2 regions of the Desulfitibacter alkalitolerans DSM 16504 genome follow, and region 2 is predicted to be linked to the other one. Evidence: a T-box and tRNA genes for the amino acid it is inferred to sense, from the RefSeq annotation. Region 2 holds a T-box; the other holds one or more tRNA genes.

Region 1 (12,613 bases), 120 kb from region 2:
CTCTGTCTTATGTCTGTTATCAGGCAAAGGCTAAGAACAATTATAAGTATTGCATTTGTTATATTTGTTATATATGGGGCTTCCATAATAACCTTCCTTTCTTAGGGCCGTTTGTGTCCAAAATAGTTTCTTAAAAAGAAACCCTACTTTAGTAGGGGGTTTTGTTGGGTGGGGGATTATAGTCGGTTTAATTAAAAAAAATACTTTTTTAGAATAGCTAACTATTAATTTAGCTTCCTCCGGCAGGTAATTGATCAACTATTGCTTGGAAGACATCTCTAATCTGTGTACCCATGGTAGCCAAAAGACCTACAACCACTACTGCAATTAGCCCTAAAATCAAGCCATACTCAGTTAGACCCTGTCCATCTTCTTCCTTCCAGAACTTCTTCACTAGATTTAACATTATATATATACCTCCTTAAAATTTTCTTAACCATATTCTACATGGGAATCAAAAAAATGAGTATCCGGCAAGGTACCCATTTTCCTGTAAATGTAAGTCCTAAAATTAAAGACTATAGTCCTATATTAGCTTTTCCTTTATGGCCCAGATTGCCACTTGGACCCTGTCTCTTAAATCAAGCTTTCGAAGTATATTTGTTATATGATTTTTGACAGTTTTTTCACTAATATACAGGGCTGATGCAATTTCCTTGTTGCTCAAGCCTTTGGCCATAAGCTTGACCAGTTCTAGTTCTCTATCAGTTAATTCGTTGCCTTTAAAATCTCTGTTCTGCCTGCTTGCCAGGGTTGTGTAGCTATTTAGGACCTTGGCAGCTATCTGGGGATGTATGAAGGATTGACCCTTTTGTACATTTTTAATGGCATCTATTAATCTTTCAGTTTCCACATCCTTCAAAAAATAACCCTTGGCACCCGCTTTGAGGATTTGTAAAATTCTATCCTCTTCCTCACATACAGTAAGGGCTATTACTTCTGTGCCTGGAAGCATGTCCCGAATCCTCATACATGCCTCTATGCCATCTATTCCTGGCATGTTAATATCCATTACAACCACATCTGGTTTAACATCTTTAGCAATTTCAATAGCCTGGTCTCCGTCATTTGCCTTCCCTACAACCTGTATTGCATCATCAAAGGAAAGAATTTTCTCCAAGCCTTCAGTTATTAATGGATGATCATCAACCAGCAAAACCTTTATAGTTTTCAATGAATATCACCTCTCCTTCAACGGAATAACAGCTGAAATCCTAGTTCCACTATTTGGCGAGGAAACTATTTTTACATCCCCTCCAAGGAGTCTAGCCCATTCTCTCATTCCCTTTAATCCAAATCTATTTGATTGCAGACCTTCTTCAACATTGAAACCAACACCGTCATCTGATATTACTGCATTAATTTTAAGGGGAGCCCTTTCCATATTAACTCTTACCATGGATGCCTTTGAATGTTTCTTAACATTATTTATACATTCCTGAATAATTCTAAAGATTGCCACTTCTATTTCTGGTGCATAAATCTGCTCATTTCCAGAAAACTGAAAATCAACTTGAATACCATTCTTATCCTGGAAGTCCATGAGGAAACGTTTTAGTGCAGATATTAATCCAAGATCATCTAGATCCATGGGCCTTAAGTCAAAGAGTATTTTACGAATTTCTTCAAGGGTCTTTCGAGCAAAGCTTTTTAATTGTGACAGTTCTTCTGGAAGAACCTCCGGCCTCTTCTCCAAAATCTTTTCACAAAACTCTATCCGCAGCACTATATTTGCCAGGGACTGGGCGGGACCATCATGGATTCCCCTTGCTACCCGTCTTCTTTCTTCCTCTTGAGCCTTAATAACAGCAAGTCCTAATTCCTGCCAGTCTTGAATCTTACCAATTTCCTCCTGGATGGATTTTAAGTTGGAGCTTAGAAACTTCATTGCCACCCCAACCTGGGAAACAAGGGACTCGGCCTTCTCAACTGTTTGCTTCATTCTTTTATACTGCTGCTCAAGCTCGAATCTTTTTAGTTTGAAATGTTCTTCTTTTTCTCTTAGCAAGGCCAGCTGCACCTGTATGTCCTTGGCTGTTTCATAAGCAGACCTTATATCACTTTCTCCGAACTTATGAAAGTTCTTACTAACCTCGGCAAGCCTTAATCTGGCCTTTTTTTCTTTTTTTTCCCACCAGTCAACTTGTTCAACAATTTCAAGGGTGTCATTTTTTATTTTGAGCATGGCCGCCTCTGCCCTAACGCACTCCTGTCTAGCTTCTTCAGCTATTTCATAAAGCTGGTTCTTGCCTGTTTCTATCCTTGAAATAACATCCTTGAGAATCTTATCTATTATTCCAGACTCAATCATTAGCCTCACTCCCGAAATCTACTACTGACTGTCAAGTGCCATATTGGCTAGTTTATCTGCTTCCTTGTTCTGTTCTCTGGGAATGTGAATTGCTGCAAAATTTTTAAAGTTCCTGGTTAATGCTTTTACATTCTCGTATAGGGGTTTTAAGCCTTCATTTTTTACTCTATATTCTCCTGAAAGCTGTTTTACAAGGAGCTGACTATCAGCATATAGCTTTACCCCGGAAGCCCCTAGACCTACTGCTAACTCCAACCCCCTAATTACAGCCTTATACTCTGCAACATTATTTGTAGTTACACCAATATATTCGTTATCTTTCTTTAAAATTTGACCATCTAAATCATAAATTATCACACCAACTGCTGCTTTACCAGGGTTACCCCTGGATGCACCATCTGTATAGATTTTTATTTCCATTATTCCACCCCAACACATCACAAATTAATAACTAATATTCTACCACAGTTTTCACAAATCACCAACTTATTTCCAGTCTTGACTTCCCCCAAATCAACCTTAGAGATATCAATGTTGCAGCCCCCACATTTACCCCCTTTTACAAGGGCCAGCACATTGTTGCCAAGCTTTTTTGCATGTTTTAAATAGATTTCCAACAGACTATTATCTATTTCTTTTTCCATTTCCTTTATTTGTTTAGCTAATTCATTAAGATTAACCTTATCTATCTCCTTGCTTTGCTTGTATTTATTGATCTCATCTTGATAAGGTCTATATTCTTTCATCAGCTCTTGCTTTTTGTCCTCTAATTCCCTTTGTATTGAAGAAAACTCTTCATTTTCCCTAAGATATGTCTCTTCCGTATGTTTTTTATGACCACCTAGCTCATCCAGCTTTTTTTGCATTGATAACAGTTCCTTTGGATTTAGAACATTTCCCTCATAAAGCTGTTTTTCCAAGTCCTTTTCCTTTGCTTCAATATCTTTTATTAAAGCATTTATTTTTTTTACAAGCTTATTCTTTTCATCCATTAAACCTTTCAGTTCTTCTTTTTCTCTATTAATTTGTTCGATCCTTCCTTTCCACTCAAGCAGTTCTTCTTTTTTGGCAGTAGAGTTAACCTTTTCTTTTAGTTTAAAATATTCACCTCGTAGGTTTTGATATTCGTAAAGTTTTTTCATATTCACTAAAAGCACCTCCATAGGATAATAAATAACTAAAAGGATAGGGAAAACCCCTATCCTATATATAAGTCCATGGTTCATTATTTACTTTTGACACAATAACTTCCACATTGGCTTTTTGGTTCTGAAGCTCATTATCCAGATTGGAAGCAAAAATGGGTACTATCAACCTTTCAGTGATACCATGACCTGCATCAATAACACAAACACCCAGATTTTCCGCCTCCTGTGCCTGATGATAGCTTACATCTCCAGTTACAAATACCTGAGCACCTTTAATGGCAGCATTGTTTATTATAGTGCCACCAGAACCGCCACATACTCCAACTTTTTCAATCTTTTCCGGAAGTGAACCGGCTATCTTTAATACTGGGGCTTGTAAGCACTCCTTTAACATCTTTAAAAATTCATTTTTTGAAAGAGGATTAGTATAAATTCCAATTAAACCCAGGCCGTATTCCTCACCAGAATTGGCAAGTGGATAAAGATCATATGCTACCTCTTCGTAGGGATGTGCCTTTATTACTGCTTTTAGCACTTTATTCAGCAGTTTTTCAGGAACAATAGTCTCCAGGCGCATTTCCTCCACTTCCTCTATTTCTCCAGTCCTGCCTACATATGGACTGCTGCCCTCAAGTGGCTTAAAAGATCCTATTCCAGTTGTTCCAAAGGAGCAATGTGAATAATTCCCTATCCACCCTGCACCGGCATTGCCCATGGATAGTTTAACCTGTTCCACATGGGACATTGGCACAAAAACTACAAATTTAAAAAGCTTTTCAATACTCTCTACCTTTAAAATTTCTCCATGCCCTAAACCCAGCTTTTCAAAGAGCGCTTGATTAACTCCACCCCTACACAAGTCTAGATTGGTGTGGGCAGCATAGACGCTGATCTCATTTTGTATGAGTTTCTTTAAAACTGCCCCCATGGGATTGTCCCAAAGTATATTCTTTATAGGTTTGAATATTAATGGGTGATGGGAAATAATCATTCCTGCTCTAAGCTCAATAGCCTCATCCACTACCTGTTCGTTGACATCAAGGGAAACCAATATTTTATCTGTTTCTCCTTTGGGATTCCCCACTAAAAGACCAACGTTATCCCAGTCATAGGCTAGTTTTTTTGGGGCTATCTTTTCAATTGTCTGGACAATAGTGGCAACCTTTACAGACACGATACCAACACCTTTTCTAACATTTTTGCCTTTGCATTATAGTACTTCATTCTATCCTTGGCTGTTATCTTATTACTCTTATCAAGGTTATTAGCTATTTCTCTATATCGTTGAATTTTTCCTTCTAAAAGCATGGGAAATAGGGGATGTTTTTTTCTATATAATATTGGGCCAATTTCAATGAGTATATCATCAAAATCCTGAGAAACACCAGGCTCAGCAATAATAATTTCATAAAGCCTGTCATTTTCCATAACAAGGTCCTCATCAGCTATTGTTAAGCCTTTAGTATAGTGTAAATAGTTCCTTACTAATTCACACCCATTCATGGGCTGCAAAATTACTCTATTGACATTTTTCAGTAGGCTTGCTCCTCTTTTTAAGATTTCAATAATAGTCTTGCCTCCCATACCGGCTATGACTACAATATCAACCTTATCATTTAACACAGGCTCTAAACCATCACCCAATCGTAGATCTATGTACTTATCCAGCCCAAGTGTGGCAACATTATTCTTGGCCTTTAGATATGGACCACGATTTAATTCAACACCTATTACTTGCCAGGATAAACTATTTTGAATCAAGAATATTGGCAGTAAAGCATGGTCTGTTCCAACGTCTACAACATGAGAATTGGGTGTTATATATTTTGCAATTGTGGCAAGCCTATTGTTTAACATATTTTGCCTCCCATTTATACAAAATTGGTATTCTATTTAAATTCACCAAAACTTTCAGAATTCCTTGGTTTTTTTACAAAAACAATTCTCTTCTTTAATAATATCTAATTATATGAAAAAATATACAATTAATGGTTAATTAGAAAGCAAAAAACCTTGCATTGCAAGGTTTAATTTCAATATGGTGGGCGATGACGGGCTTGAACCGCCGACATCCTGCTTGTAAGGCAGGCGCTCTCCCAACTGAGCTAATCACCCATTTTTTTAGATGTTTAAATTGGTGACCCGTAGGGGATTCGAACCCCTGTTACCGGCGTGAAAGGCCGGTGTCTTAGACCCCTTGACCAACGGGCCGAATTAATTAATTTGCATTATTTACCTATTATTGGTGGGCCCACCTGGGATCGAACCAGGGACCGACCGGTTATGAGCCGGTGGCTCTACCGCTGAGCTATGGGCCCAATAAAATGGCTCCCCGGGCTGGGCTCGAACCAGCAACCACTCGGTTAACAGCCGAGTGCTCTACCATTGAGCTACCGAGGAACGCCCCTCAATACTGACAAAGTATAGTATAAAACATTCCAAATACGTTGTCAATAGTAATTTTTGTTACTACTCTATATTACTACTCTATATTACTACTCTATATTACTCTAGATAATCCTTAAGCTTTTTACTTCTACTTGGATGGCGAAGCTTTCGTAATGCTTTAGCTTCTATTTGCCTAATTCTTTCTCTAGTAACTCCAAATTCTTGCCCTACCTCTTCTAATGTTCTAGTTCTGCCATCATCCAAGCCAAAGCGAAGCCTTAATACCTTTTCTTCTCTAGGTGTTAATGTGTCTAATACATCCTCTAATTGCTCTCTAAGCAGGGTAAAAGAGGCTGCTTCTGCAGGTGCCAGTGCATCCTGATCCTCAATAAAATCACCCAAATGACTATCCTCTTCTTCACCAATGGGAGTTTCCAAAGAAACTGGTTCTTGAGCAATTTTTATTATCTCTCTAACCCTTTCCTCTGGAATATCCATTTCTACTGCTATCTCTTCTGGGCTTGGCTCTCTTCCTAACTCTTGCAGCAGCTGCCTGGATACCCTAATCAGTTTATTAATGGTTTCAACCATATGCACAGGAATTCTGATTGTTCTGGCCTGATCAGCAATTGACCTGGTTATTGCCTGACGAATCCACCACGTAGCATAGGTGCTAAACTTGAATCCTTTGCGATAGTCAAATTTCTCAACAGCCTTAATTAATCCTAAATTTCCCTCCTGTATTAAATCAAGGAACAACATGCCTCTTCCAACATAACGTTTGGCTATACTGACAACCAATCGAAGGTTTGCTTCAGCCAACTTGCGTTTTGCTTCAATGTCTCCCTGCTCTATTCTTATTGCTAGCTCTATTTCTTCATCTGCCGACAGCAAAGGAACTCTCCCTATTTCCTTTAAATACATTCGTACAGGATCATCTATTCCTATTCCCTCTGGAATAGACAAATCTATATCTATTTCAAGATCTTCCTTGTCGTCTTCCGCTTCTAACTGACCACTTTCAGGTATAACCTCAATTCCCATACTAGCTAAATGCTCATATATTTCATCTATTTGATCTGGGCTTAATTCTATACCTTGTAAAGTATCCATTATTTCTTTGTAGGTTAATATTCCACGTTTTTTCCCTATTTCTATGAGCTGCTTTATATTTTCTGTTTTCTTATCATCTTCTTTCACCATTGTCCCCCCTTCCATTAGGGTCATCATGCTTGAGCTTATGACTTTATTTTTTCCATTCTCGTTGGAGCTCAATTAAATTTAACACCAATGAGTCTACAACTTCCCTTTGCTCACATTCCTCTGCTGCTGAAATCTCTTTTTTAAGGCTTTCTATTTGGGTTTTATACCAGTTGTTCTTTATTATATAAACACAATCATTTATTGAATAAGTGTCTTCACTAGTGTTGAGTATTTCTGGTAAGAAACTCTGCAATTCCTCAGGTAGTGTAAGTATAAAAGCTTTAAAATTAAACCCATCACTAACCTTATTAGTTTCAATATATTTTATCAAACTTCTTATTATTAATCTAAACTTGGAAATCTGAAATAAGTGTAAACCCACAACTTCCTGAAACCAATCTATCTTTTGGGGATTTTCCATTATATACCTTACAATAAATCTTTCCACCCTGTATTGTATACTGTTCCCCAATAGATACTTTTCTTTGCTATTATTCCTTAGTGTTGCCTTTTTATCCCTATTGGCACCAATATTTTGCAGACTTTTGGAGTATTTTCCAATCTCTGCAGCTATTACTTGTTCAGTAACACCTAGTTTGCTGGAAATTAACCTTATATAGTATTCTCTTTCTACAAGACTGTCAATCTCTGTGAGATCTCTAATGATAAAATCAAGTACCTTTTTCTTACCTTCTATAGTGTCTAGGTTGTTTTTTTGTGCGGCAATTCTTAACTTATATTCAAGTAAATGGACTGCATCGTTTTTTATACAATGAACAAATCTTTCAGGGCCATGTTTTCTTATATAATCATCTGGATCACTTTTATCAGGTAAAGTAAGGATTTTAACCTTGCAGCCATTTTCGTGCAGGACAGATAGTCCTCTTAAAGCTGCCTCTTGGCCAGCTTCATCAGCATCATAGGCAATTACTACATTATCAGTATACCTTTTTAGCATTCTTGCTTGTTCTGCTGTAAATGCAGTACCTAATGATGCTACTGTATTTTTTATTCCCTTTTGATGGGCTGCAATAACATCCATGTATCCTTCTACCAATATAACCAGGTCTTTTCTTCTTACTTCATCTCTCGCAATGTTCATGCCATAAAGAAGCTTGCTTTTTTGAAATATTTTTGTCTCAGGACTATTAAGATATTTTGGAGCCTTTATTGTATCATCTATTATGCGACCCCCAAAGCCTATAATCAAGCCATTGAGGTTATATATAGGGAAAATAATCCTACCTCTAAAACGGTCATAATATCCTGAATTATTCCCGGTACTTGGACTTATCAAACCTACCTTCTCTAATTCAGATGGTGGCACATTCCTTTTTTTCATAAAACTTATTAATGAATCCCAATCATCTAATGAGTAGCCTATGCCAAACTCCATAATGATGTCAGATGAAATGCCACGGTTTTTTAAATATTCAAGGGCTTTTTTGCCTTTTGAGCTCTCCATAAGCATATAATGATAATATTTTTGTGCTAGAGAGTTTATTTCTATTAAAAAATTTTTTTCCTTATCTACCTTCTTGATTAATTTGTTATCTGTTAGCAAAATTCCTGCTTGTGATGCTAAAAATTCTGCAGCTTCAACAAAAGTATAATTCTCTGCTTTCATAAGAAAGGTGAAGACATTGCCTCCAGCACCACAGCCAAAGCAATAAAAAAGGCCTTTGGAAGGGTTAACTGAAAAGGATGGTGTTTTTTCACTATGAAAGGGGCATAGACCAATATAATTTTGTCCTTGCTGCTTTAATGATACATATCTGGATACAATTTGCTCTATGGAAACCCTTTCTAAAATTTCCTGAACCTTTTCCTCAGGAATAAAATTTTTCACCTTAAATCACCTGATTAATGAGTTTATATATTATTTCGTCATAAAACCATTAAGTCCTCCTATAGGATTTGCTGAGCAATGGTTATACATATTCTATATATATAGCTGTTTTCCTTCTATTTAAAAGCAATAAAAGTAATATATGTAGCAAAATTAGATAAAAAATAAAAATTTGTAAAATATTATCCCTATATGCTGACTGTTAATCCATCATGCAAGCCAATACTTTCCTAGTGTATGAGTATATATCATATGCTATACTAATAGTTGAAGAGAGTAATATCCCTTCATATCTTATTATTTTCCCTTTTGTTTTTTATTAACCTCCCAGGGCTTTGGGAGGCTTTTTTTGTATTGTATATTGTATAGAAAAATGAACATAAAAAGAAGCAAGCATCTCTTCGTCGGTCAGACTATTTAGGCATTGACTAGATACCTAACAGGATGCTTGCTTCTTGGTAGTATTATTAACATAATTAATCTAGAATATACATCTATAATATTACTAAATAATAGAAAAACCTGATGGCACAAAAAGCTTTTGATAGATGGCTATAGCATATCTATCTGTCATACCAGCTATATAATCTATAACCAGAATATCCTCATTTGTTTCAGCATCATTATGTGCTTTATATTCATTGGATATTTCCTGTGGATGATTGCAATAGTAATGGTAAATCTCCTGCACCAATCTCATGGCTTTTTTTTCTTCAGTTTTGGCCAGAGAACCTATATAAACATTTCTAAACAAAAATTGTCGCAATTCATCCATTGCAGCAGATACTTCCTTGCTCATTGTTATATAAGGTTTATCCCAGCTTGCATCAATCATATCTCTAACCATTTTATTAATTCTTTCACTATGCTTAAAACCAAGAACCTTAAGGCATTCCTTTGGCAGGCTTTCTAGTGACATCACTCTTCCCCTAATGGCATCATCAATATCATGGTTAATATATGCTATTCTGTCAGCTATTTTTACAATCTGTCCCTCCAGTGAACTAGGGGTTACATCTCCAGTATGATTTACTATGCCGTCTCTTACTTCCCAGGTTAAATTCAATCCAGTACCTAACTCCAGTTTATCAACTACTCTTAAGCTTTGGATGTTATGCTTAAATCCCCCGGGGTGCACCTGGTTAAGGGCCGTTTCACCTGCATGGCCAAAGGGAGTGTGGCCTAAATCATGGCTTAAAGAGATAGCTTCTGCTAAATCTTCATTAAGCCTTAAGGCCCTTGCTGCAGTCCTTGCTATCTGACTTACCTCTAAAGTATGGGTTAGCCTTGTGCGAAAATGATCTCCTTCCGGTGATATGAAAACCTGTGTTTTGTGCTTAAGCCTTCTAAATGCCTTTGAGTGAATAACTCTATCCCTGTCTCTTTGAAATGCTGTACGCACATCACATGGTTTTTCCTGAACTATTCTCCCCAGTGTAGATTTTGATTTAACAGCATAAGGGGAAAGCCAATCCTCTTCTCTTTTTTCAAAAAGCTCTCTAAGAGATGACATCTGTCTCCTCATCCTCTTCTTTAACTTTTTTTCTTATTAGCCAGGCAATCAAAATACTAATTTCATAAAGCAGTATTACAGGACCTGCCATAAGCAGCTGGGAAACTACATCTGCAGGGGTTAAAACTGCGGAAATTATAAATATAATAAATATAGCGTACTTTCTTTTGGCTTTAAAAAACTTATAGTCTGCAGCACCAATTTTAACTAGAAACACCACTGCCAGGGGCAGCTGAAATACTAACCCAAATGGCAGCAGAAATCCTAAAACAAAAGCAACATATCTAGCAAATGACAGCATGGGTAACAGGTCAGCACCCTGCCCAATAAAGAAAAGTAGTGCAAGGGGCAGTACTACATAATACCCAAAAACAACCCCTGCTGCAAATAATATGGCAGACATGGGGGCTATCATATAAACATATTTTCTTTCATGGGCATATAATGCTGGCAGAATAAAGCTCCATATCTGCCATGCAGTAAAAGGTATAGTAATTATAAATCCAGACAGGAGACTTATTTTTAATCTTGTAATAAAAACCTCTGTTACGGCAAGCTGTGCTAATTGAATATCTTTCCCAGCTATGGGAGCATTGATTATTATAAATAAAACATCTTCGAACAGGGCAAAGCTTACCACAGTGCCAACTAATACTGCTATCACAATTCTGATAATTACTTTTCGTAATTCTTCTAAATGGTCTATTAAGGTCATTGATGTGTCTGACATGAATTTGCCCCCTTGGCAGTGTAACCTTTTGAATAGTTATTCTTTATGATAGTATAAAACAAAACTTGGCTTGCGCCAAGTCTTTTAGAACGCAGAGGGAAGCCTTAGTCTGGTGAATAACGAACTTAGACGTTATATATCAGCTATGAAGTAAGACGCTGCGTTTTAGCCGACCGCTATCTTCAGGCAAAATTATGTTTTCTACGGCAACGAGTATGGGGCCATATTCCATTTTGCCAGATTTTTTCCCCTCCAAACTTATAAAATAGGCTAGCACAATAAAATTATACTAGCCAAAACATCCAGATTGTATTAAAATTTCCAACCTTCCAAACGAACAAGTTGCAAAAAATCTATACACTCAATTTGCAGATATTGGCATATATTAGGAATCTTAGGCCTTTTAGCACCAAGTCCAACTGCCTTTTCTCCAGTAACCACAACAGCACTATTCACCTTTGCTAAAGCTATCACATAAGGGTCAGCCCATATGCCATCACTACTCTCATCGGGTATAAATGAAGGGTACGTTTCAACAATTTCTGAAACTACTTGCTGCATTTCCTCACTAGGCTCTAGGAACATAAAATCTAATTCTAAAGCCCATTGATAAAGCTCATCTCCTCCTCTTTCTAGCTCAAGTAATACTTCATCAGGTGCAAAGAGTCGCTCATTCTGAGCTAAGTCAATCAAATGAGTCCACAAAGAATTAAAAATATCAGGAGGATAATCTCTTCTCCACGCATGTAGTAGGGCACTTGTATCTATACAAAAAATCAGAATTCTTCGCCCCTTTCTACACTTGTCAATAAAGCTTGCTCAATAGCTGGAATATGCTCTAGTTTGATTCCTCCAAGAAAATTAGAAAGATCACGAGAGCTAATTGCTTCATTGTAATAAGCAGAAAGAACAAGGTTAGTATAAGCCGCTCCATTATTACGGAGTACTTTTCTAAAATAAGGAACATAACCACTTTTCCCAGTCTGTTGCTGTTTATATGCTTCTATAAATTCACAGCGTTTTCTCCGATACTCTGCTTCGGATGTTTTACCTAATATAAGTAGTCTTCTTAAGATCACCTCTTTACTAACCATATAACGATTAGATAGGTGACTAATTTGATAATCATCCCAATTATTGTTATAGTTTTGTCTCACAATGGTTTCACTTAATAGTGCTTCTTTAGGAACTAAGACCTCTCCTGCTACTCGATTACAATAGGTCTCTACTGTATGATCAACATCAAGATCGTTATCATGCAAATCGCAAATTCCACTTTTGTCTAATGCAATATGAACAAACTCATGAATAAGTGTAAAAATTCTACCCCGTGGAGAATCTTTGCCATTAACAGCAACTACTGGGAAAGGCTTCCGGCTAATAGAAAATCCTCTCATCTGGTTAACATCAACATTTCCAGTTTGGAATACTAATACTCCAGTCCTTTCTATGGCAGTTGTCCATGCCCTAA
Region 2 (12,613 bases):
ACCACTAGACTGCCAAATGAAATTCCACCGGCAATAAGGTCAAGATGTATGGAAGTTTTTTTTAGGCCTTTATTAAGCAATGAAATAGAGAAAATAGCCGGTAATGCAGCCAAAAAAATAGGTTTTGAGATAGAACAAAATGCAATTAGGGTAGTTGCCCGATACGCTACTAATGGTCGTGATGCTGTAAACATAATACAAATAGCTGCTGGCTTGGCTCTTGGTGAAGGACGCAAGAAAATTTTCTGCTCAGATGTAGAATGGGTTGTAAATAGTGGACAATATTCGCCAAGACCAGATAAGAAAGTGCACCCCAAGCCCCAGGTTGGACTTGTTAACGGTCTTGCTGTTTGCGGGCCTAGTGTTGGAATGCTGTTGGAGCTAGAGGTAAGTGTTTTACAAGCAGAAAAGGGACAGGGTAAGGTCATAGTTACAGGTGTAGTGGAAGAAGAAGAAATGGGTTCCATTGATGGTAAGAAGCTCCGTAGAAAAAGTATGGCTAAAGACTCTGTTGAAAATGTTTTAACAGTACTTAGAAAAAATCTTGATGTAGATCCCTATAATTATAATATTCATGTAAACTTTCCTGGAGGTGTACCCATAGATGGTCCATCTGCCGGAGTAACAATAGCTACGGCAGTATATTCAGCTATAAAGGACCTTCCGGTAGATAATAAGGTTGCCATGACTGGAGAAGTATCAATAAGAGGCTTTGTTAAGCCTGTGGGTGGAATTGTAGCTAAAGTAGAGGCTGCTCGTCATGGAGGGGCTCAAACAGTAATTATACCAAAGGATAATTGGCAGGAGATGTTTAGCCTTCTAGATGACATAGAGGTGAGACCTGTAGAAACCCTTGAGGAAGTATTAGAAATAGCTATTCCACAGGCAAATCTACAAAAATCCCATGACGCCGCACCAAAGGTAGAGGTGCTGTCAGCCTCCCAAATGTAATTTAAGCTTTATGCATTATTAATCCAACAAAGGAAACCTTTGCAGGAAATATTAATATCATGTAGAATAACACTAGGATTGTTTTCCCTGGGTATTTAAATCTAACTGTTATATATTTTGACCATTTATTTACTTGAAGTCACCAGGAGGTGTTCATATGAAAATTAAAGCATCTAATGTAAGAAAAGGCATTCCATTACTTCCATTAAGAGGGGTCTTAGTATTTCCATATATGGTTATCCATTTAGATGTTGGCAGGGAAAAGTCAATCAGTGCAATTGATGAGGCAATGCTGACAGATAGAGAAATCTTATTGGTAATGCAAAAGGATGCCCAGACTGATGAACCTGCAGTTGAAGATATTTATCATACCGGGACTATTGCTGAAATAAAACAGTTGTTGAAGCTGCCTGGTGGTACAATTAGAGTGCTAGTTGAAGGAAAAGCAAGAGCAAGAATAATTAATTTCATAGAAAATGAAGATTATCTGCAGGTTGATGCAGAAGAATATCCTGAGGAAACTACTATAAACCCTGAGGTTGAAGCCTTAATGAGAACCTTGGTGGACAAGTTTGAGAACTATGTAAAGGTCAGCAAAAAAATACCACCCGAAGCTGTAGTATCAGTTGTTACTGTGGATGAGCCTAATAGGCTAGCAGATGTAGTAGCAGCTCATTTAACCCTAAAACCCAATGACAAGCAGCTGGTATTAGAAAAACTTGTTATTACTGACCGACTAGAGTTTTTGTGTGAAATTATTACCAAAGAGATGGAAATCCTTGAACTTGAACGAAAAATCAACATGCGTGTAAGAAAACAAATGGAAAAAACCCAAAAAGAGTATTATTTAAGGGAACAAATGAAAGCTATTCAAAAAGAACTTGGGGAAAAGGATGATTTAAAAGCCGAAACAGAAGAGCTAAAAGAGAAGATAGAAAAGGCACGCATGCCAAAAGAAGCCAAGGAAAAGGCATTAAAGGAATTAGACCGTTTGGAAAAAATGCCTCCAATGGTTGCAGAGGCGACAGTTGTAAGAAACTATCTTGACTGGATGCTGTCAATTCCATGGCATAAACAAACCAAGGACAGACTTGATATTAACAGGGCTCAGGCAATACTTGATGAAGACCATTATGGACTTGAAAAGGTCAAGGATCGTATTATTGAATATCTTGCTATTAGACAGCTTGCCAAAAAGATGAAGGGACCTATAATATGCTTTGTTGGTCCACCTGGGGTTGGAAAGACATCATTAGCAAAGTCTATTGCCAGGGCCTTACAGAGAAACTTTGTAAGAATGTCCTTGGGGGGTGTAAGGGACGAAGCTGAAATAAGGGGGCATAGGAGAACCTATGTAGGAGCCATGCCAGGCAGAATAGTCCAGGGTATGAAGCAGGCAGGTACAAAGAATCCTGTATTCTTATTGGATGAAATTGATAAGATGAGCATGGATTTTAGAGGAGATCCATCTGCTGCACTTTTAGAAGTATTAGATCCTGAACAGAATAGTACTTTTAGTGATCATTACATAGAGGCTGCCTATGATCTATCCAAGGTAATGTTTATTACAACGGCCAATGTTCAGTATAATATACCTAGACCTTTATTGGACAGAATGGAAATTATTTACATTTCAGGCTATACTGAAGAAGAAAAACATAAAATAGCAAGTATTTACCTGCTGCCAAAGCAGTTAAAAGAGCATGGTTTAACTGAACAGCAGTTGGACATATCCGAAAATGGTCTGCGTAGAGTCATTAGAGAGTATACAAGAGAAGCAGGTGTAAGGAATTTAGAAAGAGAAATTGCCACCATATGCCGCAAAACTGCCAGAGATATTGTTGCCAAAAAAGAGGAAAGTGTTAAGGTAACTGCTCAAAATGTTGAAAAGTATCTTGGGGTTCCACGGTACAGATATGGGATAGCCGAAAAGGAAAGTGAAGTAGGAGTATCTACTGGTTTAGCATGGACAGAAACAGGGGGAGATGTTTTATTTGTTGAAACTACCCTGTATAAAGGAAAGGGTAATTTAATGCTAACTGGTAAATTAGGGGATGTTATGAAAGAATCAGCATACGCTGCCTTTAGCTATATTAAGTCTAGAGCTGAGAAGCTGGGTCTTGATCCTACGCAGTTTGAAAGTCAAGATATTCATATTCATGTTCCTGAAGGTGCAATTCCCAAGGATGGGCCTTCAGCAGGTATTACAATTGCAACTGCAATGGCATCTACATTATCAAACAAGCCTGTGCTAAAGGATTTGGCAATGACAGGGGAAATAACCCTTAGAGGTAGGGTACTCCCTGTGGGAGGAATAAAAGAGAAGGTTATAGCTGCCCATAGAGCAGGAATTCGAAAAGTGGTTCTTCCTAAAGAAAATGAAAAAAATCTTGAGGATGTACCTCAATCAGTTAAGAGAAGGATGGATTTTCACTTGGTGGGACATATGGACGAAGTCCTATCCCTTGCTCTATTAGAAGCATCAACAGAAAAAGCAGCTAAAGAGGGAGAAAATGAAGGTAAATAGTGCTAGTTATATAGGAAGTGCTGTAAAAAAGGAACAGTATCCTTTAGGTGAAAAACCGGAGGTTGCATTTGTAGGAAGATCTAATGTAGGTAAGTCATCCCTTATTAATACTCTGGTGAACAGGAAGGGACTTGTAAAGACCAGCGGAAAACCTGGCAAAACCCGTACCATTAATTTCTTTGATGTAAATGGTGAACTTAATATGGTTGACCTTCCAGGGTATGGATATGCTGCTGTATCTGGAGGTATTAAAGAACAGTGGGCGGGATTTATAGAGGAGTACTTAAAGAAAAGGGAAGAATTAAGGCTGGTTATACAGCTTATAGACATTCGTCATGAGCCTACAGTCCTTGATGTGCAAATGCATTCATGGCTGCAGAGCTCTGGAATATCCTATTTGCTGGTTGCCACAAAAGCTGATAAAATAGCCAGGGGAAAGTGGGCAAAACATTTAAGTGATATAAAGAAAAAACTGTTACTGCCAACTAACTTCAAGATTATACCCTTTTCATCAGCAAATGGTGAAGGAAAGGCAGATGTATGGAAGGTCATAATGGATCATATAAAAACTCCGTGATTTCAACGGAGTTTTTGCTTTCTTTTTATTACAATAAGGTTTCTATCATCACTTGGTGCTTCCTGACTAACAGCTTCAATATATTTAATAATGGAATTAATTGTATCATTGGCACTTAAATCCTTTAATTCCTCAAGCTTGGCATAAAGTTTTTCAATTGAAAGCTGCTGGTCCCTTGCAATGTTAATCTCAAAAAAACCATCTGTAAACATGCTAAGCTTACCTCCTACAGGGAAGGAAGCAACAGCTTCTTCATAATGAATGTCTTTGAAGATGCCTATGGGCAGGGTGGTGGTTTTGTTAAGGATGTGGCTGGCAGAATCACTCTGTAAAATTGGTTCAGGGTGCCCACCATTTACTATTCGTATTTTCCAGTTTTTAGTATCAATAATCAAATATAAGGCTGTAATAAAACTGTCACTATCTGTAAGAGAGAAAAAGTCCATCAGTCCATAGTTTAATGATTTAATTAATCCCTTGGGTGAGTTCCACAAGTGTTTATTCTGAAAAAGTCTGTCCTTTAACACCATGCTTTTCATTGCGGCAGAAACACCATGTCCGGAAATATCTGCCATAAAAATGCCAAGATTATGCTCATCTATTTCCATAAAATAATAAAAATCACCACCAATTTCAATGCTGGGCTCATAAAAAACAGCAATGTCTAATGAAGCCATATCTGGAACAGATTGTGGAAGGAGGCTTTCCTGTAAATATTTTGCCATGGCAAGCTCTTCCTTTAACAACTTAAAATGATTTTCCAGGTCATCATAGAGTGATTTTGTAAGAAGCAGAGACTTAACCCTTGTAATAAGCTCAATTCTATCCACAGGCTTGGTGAGAAAATCATCTGCGCCTACTTCTATTCCCTTGATTTTATTCTCCTTATCGTTTAATGCTGTAATTAGTATGACCGGTAAAAACCTGGTTTCTGGATTGTTTTTTATTGTTGCACAAACATCAAAACCATTTATTTCAGGCATCATTATGTCTAATAGGACTAAATCAGGCCTGTGCTTTGAAACCTTTTCTAAAGCCTGAGAACCGTTAACTGCGCTGATAAGCTCATAATTCTCATTGGCAGCTGTCAAAAAGGCCTCTAATAGACTTAGATTCATTGTATCGTCATCAACTATTAGTATTTTATTTTTCTTAGGAAGCTTTTTCATGTATCAACTCCTCCCTGGACTTTGTGATTAACTTCCTGTGTCTCCCCTTTAAATTCAACTAGCAGAATACCCATGAGCATAAGAACAGCACCTAGGAGGTGTCTGGTGGTAAAAATCTCTTCCAGAAGCATATAGGCAAATAAAGCAGCAAAAACAGGCTCAGTGGTTATAATAATAATGGTTCGTGTGGGTGTGGTAAATTTTTGGGCCCAGGTTTGTATCATGAATGCCAGACATGTAGCAGGAATTGCACAAACAAGCAAGGCTATTATTATTGCTGAGGTCATGGTTACTGATGGGGTTTCCAGTGTAAGTGAGCATATTAGGCTTAAAAAGGCTACAACAAAAATTTGCATGGCTACCAACGGTATAGTATCAAACTGCGGAGAATATTTTCCCAGGAGTAGGATATAGACTGCAAAACAAATAGCGCCAAACAATGTTATTATGTCTCCAATGTTATAGGTTAAGGTACTGTCCACAGAAAGAAAGAATAAGCCTGCGGCTGCCAATATCGCTCCAGCTATGCTGTACATACCCGGCAGTTTTTTTGTAAATATTGTAGCAAAAAGAGGCACAAAAACTACTGCCAGACCTGTAATAAATCCAGAATTAGATGCAGTTGTATACTGCAGACCTATTGTTTGAGAGCTATAGCCAAGAAATAGAAAAAAACCTATTATTGTACCAATTTTTAGTAAAGGCCCGTCAAACTTGATTTTGTAGAAGATACATATAATAATCATGAAGATTCCTGCAATCAAAAATCGATAAGCATTAAATGTAAATGGTTGAATATCATCAAGAGCATTTTTTACCACTACAAAAGTCAAACCCCATATTGCTGCTACAACTAACAAAAGAAAATCTGCTTTTACCTGTCTAGTAATTACCATTTAAACGCTCCTTTTTACATGTTAACCTAGGTTCAATTTTTTCATATAGTTATTTAAAAAGTCAAGAAAAAGAATTATTATATATCCTCCATGGGCATAAAATTTATTAAATCATTTTGACAGCCAATAATTTTCACACTAACAGAGGAGGGATCCCCTTGTGTAAAAGGATAAAGCTTAGCCTTATTATTATGTGGATGGCCACTATTATTTTCGGTACTTTAATTTTACTGCTCCAACTGCCCCTTGAGGAAGGATACATTCATTTAGCTGCATGGAATAATGTCCTGTGGAGTATTTTACTAGTAGGGTTGGGTGTTTTAGGATATATTTTGGGAGATTGGAAGAACCTGCCCATGTATGCCAGTACAGCTTTATTATATCAACTACCTTTTGCTCTATTGTATTTAATTTTTGGCGTAATGCCCTTAGAAATTGGAACTGATTTTTTAACCAAAACTTTTTTGGGGATAGGGGCTGGAGTTTGTGGTTCTAATCTAAAGAGGCTTAATATTATAGAAAAAAGAAGCGAGAAGCTCAAAAAGAAATACTCAGTAAAAATATAATTAAAAAATAATATATGTTACAATAAATAAAGTAATTGAGCATAGGTGGTGAACACATGAAAATAGTAGATTCTTTGCTGCAGGGTAACGTTAGAGCCCTAGCTAAGGCCATAACTGCTGTTGAAAACGGTCTGCCCGAAGCAGAAGAAATTTTAACTGCTTTGTTTCCCTATACAGGGAAGGCTCATGTTATAGGAGTTACAGGGTCTCCCGGTGCCGGCAAAAGCTCCATGGTGGATTGTATGATAGCATACTACAGAAAATTGGGGAAAACTGTAGGTGTTGTTGCTGTGGATCCAACAAGCCCCTTTACTGGTGGTGCCCTTCTAGGAGACAGGATTAGAATGCAGGAGCATTTCTTGGATGATGATGTTTTCATAAGAAGTATGGGTAGTAGAGGTGGTTTGGGAGGCCTGTCTCAGGGTGCAAAAAATGCTGTAAGGCTTCTAGATGCCTTTGGCAAGGATATTGTAATTGTTGAAACTGTTGGTGTGGGACAATCTGAAGTGGAGATAATGAATGTAGCTCAAACAACCCTTGTAGTCCTTACTCCCAATGCAGGGGATACTATACAGGTACTAAAAGCCGGAGTTATGGAAATAGCTGATATTTTTGTAATAAACAAGTCAGACTTAGATGGTGCACATACAGTCAAAATAGAAGTAGAGGCATTTCTGCACCTTAAAGAAAAGCTTAAAGACAAAGATGAGTGGGATATTCCTGTTATGCCAGTTGTATCAATTAAAAATCAAGGCATTGACAGCTTATGTACCAGTATAGAAAAACATAAAGCCCATCTATTTAGTACCGACAAATGGCTAGAAGAGCAAAAGCTAAGATTGAGTAGAGAAGTTCAGGACATGGCGGCCCTAAAAATTAGAGAACATATTTTCAATGAACTTAAAAATAATGCCCAATGGGAACAATTACTGGACAAGCTCTACAGTAAATCCTTGGGTCCCTATGAGGTAGTAGACTATATTCTTGACAATTTTTTTAATTCTGTATATGATAACAGATATAAATAAAGAGTAGAAATTTGTCAATGATAGGGAGTAGTATTTATTTTTTAAGCTTCTACAGAGAATTGGTCCTCTGGCTGAAAGACCATGAAGCTAGTAATAAAGAAGTCACCCTGGAGACTAAATACTGAAATCAGTAAGTATTTTCGGGTCAGTCCGTTATCGCTGGGTAAGTGTCATTTAATATGAAATTAAGGTGGTACCGCGAAGCTTTCGTCCTTAAAAGAGGATGAAGGCTTTTTTTGGCACCTTTTACATACCTGGTGTTTACTAGAATTACTTAAAAGAGCTTTGAAAATAGGAGGAAGATTTAATGCAAAAAACACTAGATACTAAATATGATCCTAAACAGGTTGAGGAGAAATGGTATACCCATTGGGAGCAAAGTGGGTATTTTCATCAGGAACCCCAAAAAGATAAAGACCCATACTGTATAGTAATGCCCCCTCCAAATGTCACAGGCTCTTTACACCTGGGCCATGCTCTCAATAATACACTGCAGGACATCCTAATAAGGTTTAAAAGAATGCAGGGCTATAATACTCTCTGGCTCCCTGGAACTGATCATGCAGGTATTGCCACCCAGGCCAGGGTTGAAGAGCATATTTCCAAGGAAGGTTTGGACAAGTATCAGTTAGGCAGGGAAAGATTCCTGGAAAGGGTATGGGATTGGAAGCATGAATATGGAAATACAATTACTAGACAATTAAGGCTGTTGGGTGCTTCCTGTGATTGGCAGAGAGAAAGGTTTACAATGGATGATGGATGCTCAAAGGCAGTTCTGGAGGTTTTTGTACGCCTTTATGAGAAGGACTTGATATATAAGGGTAACTATATTGTAAATTGGTGTCCTAAATGCAAGACTACAATTTCAGATATTGAGGTTGAGCATAAGGATTTACAGGGAAAGATATATCATATTGCCTATCCCTTTGCCGATGGCAGTGGGCATGTGGTGGTTGCAACAACTAGACCTGAAACAATGCTTGGGGATACTGCTGTAGCAGTTCATCCAGAGGATGAACGTTATAGTGCTTATATTGGCAAAAATGTAATCCTACCGCTGATGAATAGGGAGATTCCAATTGTTGCAGATACCTATGTAGATCCTGCATTTGGTTCGGGTGCTGTGAAAATAACTCCAGCCCATGACCCAAATGACTTTGAAGTAGCCTTAAGACATGACTTGCCCCATGTTGTTGTCATAGGCAAGGACGCATTAATGACTGAGGAAGCAGGCCCCTATAAGGGAATGGATAGATATGATTGTAGAAAGCAGATAGTTGAAGACCTGGCTAAAGAAGGGTACCTAATTAACATTGAAGAGCATGAGCATGCAGTAGGTCAATGCTATCGTTGTGATACTGTTATAGAACCCCTGGTATCCCCTCAATGGTTTGTAAAAATGAAGCCTTTAGCCGAGCCGGCAATGGAAGCTGCCAGAGCTGGCCAGGTGAAATTTGTGCCAGAGAGGTTTACCAAGATCTATCTTGGATGGCTGGAAAACATTCGTGACTGGTGTATCTCTAGGCAGCTGTGGTGGGGACATAGAATTCCAGTATGGTACTGTGATGAGTGCGGCAAGGAAATATGCAGCCGTACAGAACCTGCAAGCTGTGGTGATTGTGGTGGAAGCCTAACCCAGGATCCAGATGTGCTGGATACGTGGTTTAGTTCAGCCTTGTGGCCCTTTTCAACACTAGGATGGCCTGAAGCCACTGAGGATTTAAAGCATTTCTATCCCACAAGTGTACTGGTTACTGGAAGAGACATTATTTTCTTTTGGGTGGCCAGGATGCTGTTTATGGGAATCGAGTTCATGGAGGAAGTGCCCTTTGATGATGTTTTTATACATGGTCTAGTATTGGACAGTCAAGGCAGAAAAATGAGTAAAAGTCTAGGCAATGGTGTTGATCCAATAGAGGTTATAGACAAATATGGTGCAGACACCCTCAGGTTTATGCTTATAACTGGAAACACTCCCGGAAATGATTTAAGATTTCATTTTGAAAGACTAGACGGGGCAAGAAATTTTGCTAATAAGATCTGGAATGCCTCTAGATTTGCCCTGATGAACCTGGAAGACTATGACCCAAAGCAGACTAACGGCAGCAGTAACTACACCCTTGCAGACAAGTGGATTTTAACTCGTTATCAGGAAATAGTAAATAGGGTAACTGAGTCCATGGAAAAATATGAATTAGGGGAAGCCGGCAGGAATATTTATGAGTTTATCTGGAATGAGCTATGTGATTGGTATATAGAAATAGTTAAGCCCCGATTATTTGGAAAAGCTAGTATTGAGAGCAAAAGGACTGCCCAGGAGGTCTTGAATAAAACATTATCAGGTGCAATACAGCTGCTCCATCCCTTAATGCCCTTTATTACAGAAGAAATCTGGAATCACCTTCCCGGCAAGGATGGTAGTATTATGCTGTCAGACTGGCCAGAGGTTAGAGATGTTAATGACAAGTCAGATGTTGCAAAAATGCAGCTGTTAATGGAAATTATCAGGGGAATTAGAAATATACGCAATGAGATGAACGTACCTCCTGGCAAAAAGGCAGAAGCTATGATACTTATTAAATCTCCTGAGGCCAGGGCTGCCCTTGAGGGTAACCTGTCATACATTGAAACCCTTGCAGGGGCTGCTCCAATAAACATAATGGATAATGTGGAAGAAAAGCCCCAGAAAGCTGCTGCAGTTGTTGCCTATGAAGTGGAAGTATATGTACCCCTGGAAGGCTTAATTGATATACATGTTGAAATAAAACGCCTGGAAAAGGAAATGGCGAATATCAGCAAGGATTTGGAAAGGGTTACTAAAAAGCTTGGCAACGGGGAATTCCTGAGCAAGGCTCCAGATGAGGTAATAAATAAGGAAAGGGATAAGGAAAAAGAACTTACAGCAAAATATCAAGGTCTTAAGGAAAGACTATCAATATTTCAGCGAGGATAGGAGAGTTTGATACTAGATGAATTATCAGGAAGCTCTTGATTATTTGAGGAATTTAACTACATTTGGCATGAATTTTGGCCTTGATCGGATTAAAAAACTCATGGAGCTGCTTGGAGACCCTCACAAGAACTTAAAGGTTGTCCATATAGGTGGTACAAATGGTAAAGGGTCTACGGCTTCCATGTTAAGTGCAGTTCTCGCTGAAAGTGGATATAAGGTGGGCTTGTTCACCTCGCCACATATCCACTCATATAGGGAAAGATTTAGAATAAATGGAGAAATGATAAGCCGTCATGAAGTAACTGCTTTAATTACCATGATAAAGCCTCTCTTAGAAAAAATGGTTGAAGAAGGTTACGAGCATCCAACAGAGTTTGAAGTAAATACTGCAATGGCGTTTCAGTATTTTTACCAGGAGAATGTGGATATACTAGTGTTAGAGGTAGGTCTGGGTGGTGAAATAGATTCTACAAATGTCATAGATAATCCATTATTATCAATTATTACAAATGTGGCAATGGACCATATGGATTATCTTGGTGATACAATTAAAGAAATTGCCACGGTAAAGTCTGGAATTATTAAAAAAAACAGACCCATCATTACTGGTTCAGACAAACCAGAGGCTCTGGAAGCTATTGAAAAAAGAAGTAAACTATGTGTCAGCCCATTGTATATACTTGGCAGGGATTTTAATTACCAAACAGATGCTTTAAGCAAAAAAGGCTCCATTTTTTCTGTTGCAGGATTAAAGGCTAGCTATGGAAAAATTAATCTGCCCTTGCTTGGAGAGCATCAGGGTAAAAACCTTGCCTTAGCTGTAAGTGCAGTAGAACTGCTGCAGGAGATGGGATATTCCAAAATTACCAAAGCTTCAATATTTGCAGGCTTAAAAAAGGTTGTCTGGAATGCGCGCCTGGAAATATTTAGGCAGGAGCCGCTGATAATAATAGATGTAGCTCACAATGTGGATGGAATAATTACCTTAAAGGAAGCTGTAAAGAGTATTTTTCCAGAATATAAGTTAACCCTGGTAATAGGAATGCTTGCTGACAAGGAAAGAGAAAAGGTAGTTGAAATAATAGCGCCTTTAGCAGAGAAAATAGTAGTAACTAAGCCTTTAAGTCCACGGGCCGGAAACTGGGAAGAGTTAAAGATATTAGCACAAAAGTATTGCCCCGAGGTCTTATTGGAACCCAATATAGGATCTGCACTAGAATTGGCGTTAAGTAGCATCCACCCAGCTCAGGAGGAAATGATTATTGTTACAGGATCTTTTTATATGGTTAGCGAGGCTAGAAAATGGCTGCAGGAAAATGTATAAAACTTGTACCTTAGTGCACAAACATCTGATATAATAAATGTGACAGATGGTACAAATAGAAAAATGGCTGTAAAAAAGGGGGGCATGTTGGCCGCATGAAAGCTTTAAAAATACCAGAAGCAACAGTAAGTAGATTGTCAGTTTATTCTCGATTTTTATTTCAAATTGACAAAAAGGGCATTATTACTATATCCTCAGGTGATATTGCTCAAGGAGTTGGGGTTAGTCCAGCCCAGGTTAGAAAGGATCTGGCTTATTTTGGGGAGTTTGGCACAAGGGGTGTAGGTTACAACGTAAAGGATTTGCATAATAATATTCTAAAAATCCTAGGACTTAATAAACGGTGGAAGGTTGTCCTGGTAGGTGCAGGCAATCTTGGGTCAGCACTATGCATCTATGGTGGTTTCAAAGAAAGGGGATTCGATATAGTAGGCATTTTTGATAATAATCCCAAAAAGGTTGGCTTTAAAGTAAATGATTTAGAAATCATGCCCATGGATGCATTGCCAGAAGTAATAAAAGAAAATCAAGTTAAGATAGGCATTATTACAGTACCTAGTGAATATGCACAAGATGTTGCAAACCTTCTTATTGAAAATAATGTAACTACCCTATTAAACTT

The links. A T-box is a leader RNA that pairs with one kind of tRNA and senses whether it is charged. The one in region 2 lies ahead of K364_RS0108415 (valine--tRNA ligase), so its partner is inferred to be a tRNA-Val.
Region 1: it encodes a tRNA-Val, which carries the amino acid that the T-box ahead of K364_RS0108415 (valine--tRNA ligase) is inferred to sense. The anticodon was not compared.

What each region holds. Positions count from the first base shown of each region.
Region 1 is NZ_KK211100.1:410,574-423,186, forward strand. It holds gene K364_RS0107755 (A24 family peptidase) at 1-86, opposite strand, end outside; gene K364_RS23195 (Flp family type IVb pilin) at 230-406, opposite strand; gene K364_RS0107765 (response regulator) at 527-1,174, opposite strand; gene K364_RS0107770 (sensor histidine kinase) at 1,181-2,311, opposite strand; gene K364_RS0107775 (ribonuclease HI family protein) at 2,333-2,731, opposite strand; gene K364_RS0107780 (zinc ribbon domain-containing protein) at 2,749-3,453, opposite strand; gene K364_RS0107785 (Nif3-like dinuclear metal center hexameric protein) at 3,515-4,633, opposite strand; gene K364_RS0107790 (tRNA (adenine(22)-N(1))-methyltransferase) at 4,624-5,316, opposite strand; tRNA gene K364_RS0107795 (tRNA-Val) at 5,499-5,574, opposite strand; tRNA gene K364_RS0107800 (tRNA-Glu) at 5,595-5,670, opposite strand; tRNA gene K364_RS0107805 (tRNA-Ile) at 5,703-5,777, opposite strand; tRNA gene K364_RS0107810 (tRNA-Asn) at 5,785-5,859, opposite strand; gene rpoD (RNA polymerase sigma factor RpoD) at 5,965-7,050, opposite strand; gene dnaG (DNA primase) at 7,094-8,899, opposite strand; gene K364_RS0107825 (deoxyguanosinetriphosphate triphosphohydrolase) at 9,405-10,412, opposite strand; gene tatC (twin-arginine translocase subunit TatC) at 10,399-11,142, opposite strand; gene K364_RS0107835 (DUF4411 family protein) at 11,455-11,952, opposite strand; gene K364_RS0107840 (XRE family transcriptional regulator) at 11,919-12,613, opposite strand, start outside.
Region 2 is NZ_KK211100.1:531,877-544,489, reverse strand. It holds gene lonB (ATP-dependent protease LonB) at 1-951, shown strand, start outside; gene lon (endopeptidase La) at 1,109-3,478, shown strand; gene yihA (ribosome biogenesis GTP-binding protein YihA/YsxC) at 3,465-4,055, shown strand; gene K364_RS0108435 (PP2C family protein-serine/threonine phosphatase) at 4,058-5,224, opposite strand; gene K364_RS0108430 (DMT family transporter) at 5,221-6,120, opposite strand; gene K364_RS23295 (hypothetical protein) at 6,279-6,686, shown strand; gene meaB (methylmalonyl Co-A mutase-associated GTPase MeaB) at 6,743-7,714, shown strand; T-box leader at 7,723-7,932, shown strand; gene K364_RS0108415 (valine--tRNA ligase) at 8,022-10,667, shown strand; gene K364_RS0108410 (bifunctional folylpolyglutamate synthase/dihydrofolate synthase) at 10,684-11,991, shown strand; gene K364_RS0108400 (redox-sensing transcriptional repressor Rex) at 12,087-12,613, shown strand, end outside.